Regions from separate parts of the Oceanobacillus aidingensis genome, predicted to be linked through region 2. Evidence: a T-box and tRNA genes for the amino acid it is inferred to sense, from the RefSeq annotation. Region 2 holds a T-box; the other holds one or more tRNA genes.
The links. The T-box of region 2 lies ahead of tyrS (tyrosine--tRNA ligase). A T-box ahead of a tRNA ligase gene usually reads a tRNA of that ligase, here a tRNA-Tyr.
Positions count from the first base shown of each region.

Region 1: it encodes a tRNA-Tyr, which carries the amino acid that the T-box ahead of tyrS (tyrosine--tRNA ligase) is inferred to sense. The anticodon was not compared.

Region 1 covers NZ_JBHSFT010000015.1:20,497-23,909, forward strand. Annotated here, with positions in the region: gene fabI (enoyl-ACP reductase FabI) at 1-433, opposite strand, end outside; tRNA gene ACFO3P_RS10990 (tRNA-Glu) at 872-946, shown strand; tRNA gene ACFO3P_RS10995 (tRNA-Val) at 950-1,025, shown strand; tRNA gene ACFO3P_RS11000 (tRNA-Thr) at 1,030-1,105, shown strand; tRNA gene ACFO3P_RS11005 (tRNA-Tyr) at 1,148-1,232, shown strand; tRNA gene ACFO3P_RS11010 (tRNA-Gln) at 1,242-1,316, shown strand; tRNA gene ACFO3P_RS11015 (tRNA-Lys) at 1,412-1,484, shown strand; gene ACFO3P_RS11020 (hydroxymethylglutaryl-CoA reductase, degradative) at 1,819-3,108, shown strand; gene mvk (mevalonate kinase) at 3,105-3,413, shown strand, end outside.
Region 2 covers NZ_JBHSFT010000017.1:15,946-19,358, reverse strand. Annotated here, with positions in the region: gene ACFO3P_RS11620 (DegV family protein) at 1-803, shown strand, start outside; gene tyrS (tyrosine--tRNA ligase) at 888-2,165, opposite strand; T-box leader at 2,278-2,511, opposite strand; gene ACFO3P_RS11610 (transglycosylase domain-containing protein) at 2,638-3,413, shown strand, end outside.

The DNA of each region.
Region 1 (3,413 bases), on a different contig from region 2:
TCACGATCGAACCGCCTTCAGTCATCAGTTCCTTCGCAGCATTTGTTATGGTTACTAAGGAATAAGCGCTGATTTCTTGAGCAAGCAGGAAACCATCGCGGGAAGTAGTGACAAATTCACCCTGCAGGTCTTCCCGTTTAGCAAAGGCAACAGAGTGAACCAAGCCGTGAATCACGCCGATTTTTTCTTTTATTTCATGAAAGGCTCCCTGAATACTTTCATCGGATTCAACATCGCAAGAGATGATTGCTTTTGGTTCAATTTCATGCTTCTCTAAAAGTTTTACTAATTTTTTGTAGGATCTTTCCTGTCTATTGGTGAAAATAAGGTTCGCTCCGGCATTATGTAGAGATTTTGTAATACCCCAAGCAATACTTCTTTCGTTAGCGACGCCCATTACAACAATGTTTTTACCTTCTAATAATTTTGTCATACGTATCCTCCATTCAACATTTAACTTAGCATCTATTATAACGGATTAGTACCAGGTGATAAAGTTATAAACTGTTTTTCTTTTCTATAAGAAGTATGTGTGATAAGTAAAAAAGCAGTTCAGTTGGACCGCTTTGCCGATTCAGAACCCAGGTAATCGCAGTCGGGAAAATATACGGTACTTTCCTGCCGGAGAATTCTTGTTGTCAAAAAAGATACTCACGCTGGTTTTATATTTATAGAAGAAAAGAGAGGAAATAAGAAATGAGAAGCCTTGGAAATAGTGTCATAACGGGTTTGGTGGAGTGATTTATCGACTTTTGAAAAATAAAATAAAGTTTTTTTCATTTTTCCCTTTACAAACGGTTGGTTCCTCGATATAATAAAATTCGTCAGTTTGCGAGAGAAGCTTTCAAAAAGCCTCTCAGAAACGCATTATGGCCCGTTGGTCAAGCGGTTAAGACACCGCCCTTTCACGGCGGTAACACGGGTTCGAATCCCGTACGGGTCACCAAATGGAGGATTAGCTCAGCTGGGAGAGCACCTGCCTTACAAGCAGGGGGTCGCAGGTTCGAGCCCTGCATCCTCCACCATCACGCCGGCCTAGCTCAACTGGTAGAGCAACTGACTTGTAATCAGTAGGTTGGGGGTTCAAGTCCTCTGGCCGGCACCATTTTTTCATGTATATAATTGATAATATGGTTAACAATAATATGGAGGGGTAGCGAAGTGGCTAAACGCGGCGGACTGTAAATCCGCTCCCTCAGGGTTCGGCAGTTCGAATCTGCCCCCCTCCACCATGTTTTTGTTGGGCCATAGCCAAGCGGTAAGGCATCGGGTTTTGATCCCGTGTACCCCAGGTTCGAATCCTGGTGGCCCAGCCATTTTTATTTTTTAGAAGAAATACATGATAATACTATTACTGATAATAGTATTTTTTTATGGACAGGGCTATATATAATAACCTGTCTTATCATAGGAGCCATTAGCTCAGTCGGTAGAGCATCTGACTTTTAATCAGAGGGTCGAAGGTTCGAATCCTTCATGGCTCACTACAAGCATGACAAGTATAAAACACAGAAAAACGGGATAATCTTATCTCGTTTTTTTCTTTATCAGCATAAAAATCTCATATTATTTGAACAACAGTTCAACGTTAGTAAAGAGCCTGCCATAGTCTGAGCAGTCCAGCGTTTTTGGTATATGTTAGAAGCTGGAAATACCAATGCATTACGGTAATGCTGCAAACATAGTTTCAGTCACGAAATAAGTATCTTCTGAATGAAAAAACGATAGAATTCGTGTTATAATCAAAATAGTTTATTTTAGTACATTGTAATAAAAAAGCATATTTCAGATATGATAAATAAAAAGGATGAGCTAGGCATGACCTCTTCAAGAATACCAGGTTTTTATAATATGACGGTAGAAGAAAGGCGGGCATTATTACGTGAGGCCTTTACTTTAACAGATGCAGAAACGCAAAATTTGTCTAACGCCGATGCGCTTACGGTAGGAAAAGCAGATAATATGATTGAAAACGTCATTGGCACCTATCAATTACCATTCGGATTGGGATTAAACTTTTTAATAAACGGGAAAGAATATGTAGTACCGATGGCTATTGAAGAAGCTTCTGTTGTTGCTTCTGCCAGTCATATTGCGAAGATAGTCAGAGAGGCTGGCGGTTTTCGGACAGAATCAAAAGAAAGACTGATGATTGGGCAGATTCAAGTGGTTGGATGTCCGGATTTTCAAGAAGCAAAGCAGCAAATCCTTCGTCAAAAAGATATATTAATGAAAGCTGCCGATGATGCCTATCCAAGCATTGTCAGCCGCGGAGGCGGTGTGAGAGACTTAGATGTACGGGTTTTGAATGAGAACGATGCATCGTCTTATAGCAAAATGCTGGTCATGCATATCTATGTAGACACCTGTGACGCCATGGGAGCGAATATGATTAATACCATGGTGGAATCGATTGCGCCAATCGTGGAAGAAATAACCAAAGGAAAAGTGCATTTGCGTATTTTATCGAACTATGCCGATCGCAGCCTGGCTACAGCAAAATGTGTAATACCTCCGCATCTGCTAAAAACAGGTTCGTTTGCTGGAGAAGAGGTCAGAGATGGTGTCATCCATGCGTATGAATTTGCTGCCTCTGACCCGTATCGTGCAGTAACGCATAATAAAGGGATTATGAACGGCATTGACCCTGTTGTGATTGCGACAGGAAATGATTGGCGGGCAGTAGAGGCGGGGGCACATGCTTATGCTGCCAGAAATGGTCATTATGGCTCCATGACTACGTGGTCAAAGGATGAAGAAGGTAATCTCGTTGGTGAAATTGAGTTGCCAATGTCGATAGGAACTGTCGGGGGAGCGACTCGCGTGCACCCATTAGCTGATTTTTCTTTATCCGTTATGCAAATTGAATCAGCAGAAGAGCTTGCGCAGGTAATTGTAGCAGTTGGTCTTGCTCAAAATCTTGGAGCGCTCAAAGCGTTGGCGACCGATGGGATTCAAAAAGGGCATATGGCGCTTCATTCACGTTCTGTTGCGATAGCTGGCGGAGCAACTGGGGAGATGATTGATGTGATAGCAAAACAATTAGTAGAACAACAAGAAATCCGTGTGGGAAAAGCTAAAGAATTGGTGGAACAGTATAAACAATGAGTGCAGAAAAAGTAACAGCATCGGAAAAAACAGCTATTGGCGTAGCTCATAGTAAGGTCATTTTAATTGGAGAGCATTCGGTTGTACACGGGCAGCCGGCAATTGCTATTCCATTTCCTTTAATTGGCGTAGAGACGGTAATTGAGTATGTTCCTGGAGCGGTGAAAATGGACAGTACCTTTTATCATGGCCCATTGCGGCATGCCCCGAAAGAGCTGGAAGGAATTGTGGAATGTGTCTCTAGTTCTTGTGAATATCTTGGGATTCCTTATAAGGATTTGTTAATACGGATTAATTCCTCGGTA
Region 2 (3,413 bases):
ACGAATATAGTATTGAAATGATACCTTTAACTGTTCATCTTGAATCAAAAGATTATCGGGACAGTGTCGATATTAAACCGAAGACAATCTATGATGCGATGCGGGAAGGACAGACACCAAAAACATCGCAGGCATCAGCAAACCAATTTAAAGAAATCTTCACTTCTTATGCGGAAGCAGGCAAGCCTCTACTCTATATCGCTTTTTCATCGGAATTATCCGGAACCTGCCAAGCTGCAAAAATGGTTGAACAAGAAATTAAAGAGAAATATCCTGAAGCAAAGCTGCACATTATTGATTCCAAATGTGCTTCACTGGGCCTCGGTCTAGTCGTACTGGAAGCAGCTAAAATGGCTCAAAAGGATATCTCTTTTGATGAAATCATTCAGCAAACCGCCAAAAACGCCGCACAGATGGAGCATATATTTACTGTGGACAATTTAGAGTATTTATATCGCGGCGGCCGTGTCAGTAAAACCGCTGCCTTTGTCGGCGGCTTATTGAATATCAAACCTCTTCTGCATGTCGACGGAGGAAAGCTTATTCCTTTAGAAAAAATTCGCGGAACGAAGAAAGTGCTGAAGCGCATGATAGAGGTCATGGAAAAGCGGGGCAGCAATTTCCAAAATCAAACCATTGGAATCAGCCATGGTGATGATTTACCTCGTGCACAGGAGCTTTCCAGAATGATTCAGGATACGTTTCATGTCAAAGAAGAAAATATTATTATTGAAATGGTTGGTTCCGTGATTGGCGCGCATTCAGGTCCCGGCACGTTGGCTTTATTCTTCTACAACAAATAAAATATATACTTCGCTGTATATACTGTATTGGAGGAAAAAATAGATTTGACGTTATCACAGCGTCAAATCTATTTTTTCTTCTTTTTATTGAAAACGAATCAAGAAATATTTTTTCTTTCCTCTGCGGATAACCGTGAAAGCATCCCCTAAACGGTCCGCTTCATCTACCACGTAATCCAAATCCTGAACACGTTCTCCGTTAATGTAGATAGCTCCATTTTTCACATCTTCTCTTGCCTGCCGCTTCGATGAAGAGATAGAAGCATCCACTAATAAATCGATTAAGCTGGAAGGTTCTTTCCCCGTATCATGATTGGGAACATCCTTAAACGCTTGTTCTACTTCATCTGCTTTTAATTGTTTGATATCTCCGCTGAATAATGCTGCAGAAATTCGCTGCGCCTGATCCAAAGCAGCCTGGTCATGGATGCTGCGTGTCATTTCTTCTGCCAGACGGCGCTGTGCCACCCGTTTTTCCGGCTGTGTTTCTACTTCTTTTTCCAGCTCTGCAATTTCCTCATCTGACAGGAAAGTAAAGTATTTGATAAAACGAATCACATCACGATCATCAGCATTGATCCAAAACTGGTAAAATTCATATGGAGATGTTTTTTCAGCATCTAACCACACGGCGTTCCCGGCGGTTTTTCCGAATTTTGTTCCATCTGCCGTTGTGATTAAAGGAACAGTTAAGCCAAATGCTTCAGCAGTTTCCCCTTGGTTCTCTCTGGAACGGCGGATAAGCTCTAACCCTGCTGTGATATTCCCCCACTGATCACTTCCGCCAATTTGCAATGTACAATTTTCTTCTTCGTATAACCGTAAAAAGTCTAGTGATTGCAGAATCATGTAACTGAATTCGGTAAAGGTAATTCCTTGTGCAAGTCTTGCAGCAACCGAATCCTTAGACAGCATGTAATTAATCCCAAAATGCTTTCCTGCTCCGCGAAGGAAATCAATGATTGTCATATTTCCCAGCCAATCGTGGTTGTTGCGGGAGACAACTTGATTATCGCTGGAGGTATCATCCATATCTACAATTTTGGCAATTTGCTTTTGAATGCTTTCCGTAAAACCAAAAACAACCTCTTCGGTATTCAAGCTGCGTTCACTTGAACGGCCGCTTGGATCGCCAATCATCCCGGTTCCCCCTCCGACTAAGGCAATCGGTTTATGACCAGCCCGCTGAAACCGGCGCAGCATCGTTAAAGGGACTAAATGTCCGATATGCAAGCTGTCCGCTGTCGGGTCAAAGCCGCAGTATAAGGTTACCTGATTATTTTCAAGATGCTTTTCTAATCCATCCCGATCTGTTACTTGATTTACTAACCCTCTGTTTTCTAAATCCTGTAAAATATTCATATTATTTCCTCCTGCTTATTTGTATTTTCTTTTTACTGACAATGCCAGCTGCTCCCCGCTTTTGGTACATCCTTTTTAAGGTAAATAAAAAAACCCGCCTCCTCTCTGGTAAGAAAGGGACGAGTTGGATTCGCGGTACCACCCTTGTTGCTATTATAAAATAGCCGCTTAAGGTTTGTTAACGATGGTTGTCACCGTTCTTCTTATTATCAGCCTCCATGACGCGAATAATAAAAAGAAAAACTCCAGATTGTAATTCGCAAGTGAATATATACTGACTCGCACCATCCGTCAGTTCTCTAAGACAGGGATTCACGTTGCTACTTCGATCCTTCCATGTTTCTTTCATAAAAAATTAAATTCATATGATACTATTCATAGCATAAATAGTTCTTCTATGCAAGCCTTTTTCCGTCTTACTACCAAACTGTATTTTCACTATGTTATAATAAATGTTGAAATAGGAGGTCTAATGTCTATTATGAAAGAAAAACTGCAACGTTTTTTTAATACTGTTAAAGACTGGTGGAAAAAAGGTATCCTCCAGCAGACATCACGAGTTACATACGACGTTGTTTGGAATATTGTATTATTTGTCATTGTGATTATCGGCATCGGCGGAATTTTTGCCGGCGGAATCGGACTTGGGTACTTTGCCTCCCTGGTTTATGACGAACCATTACGAAGTGAAGCATCTATGGCAGATGATATTTACAATTATTCTGAGACATCCAGTATTTATTTCGCTAACGATGTCTACCTGGGAGATATCCGAAGTGATTTATATCGGGAAGAAGTAGCACTTGACGATATCTCACCTACATTGATTGATGCGGTTATCGCAACAGAGGACGAGTATTTTCACGAGCATAACGGTGTGGTGCCAAAAGCGATCTTAAGAGCGACGGCACAGGAATTTCTAAATTCCTCTGTCCAAACAGGAGGAAGCACACTGACACAGCAGCTGATTAAGAATCAAATTCTAACAGACGAAGTGTCCTTTGACCGGAAAGCCAAAGAAATATTATTAGCAATGCGGCTGGAAAATTATTTTACAAAAGATGAAATCATCGAAGCTTATTTAAATATTATTCCTTATGGCAGAAATTCATCCGGCCGTAATATTGCAGGTATACAGACAGCATCTAAAGGTATTTTCGGTGTAGAGGCATCTGAATTAACACTTCCGCAGGCTGCATATCTGGCCGGCCTTCCGCAAGGTCCTTCTTCCTACACACCATTTACAGC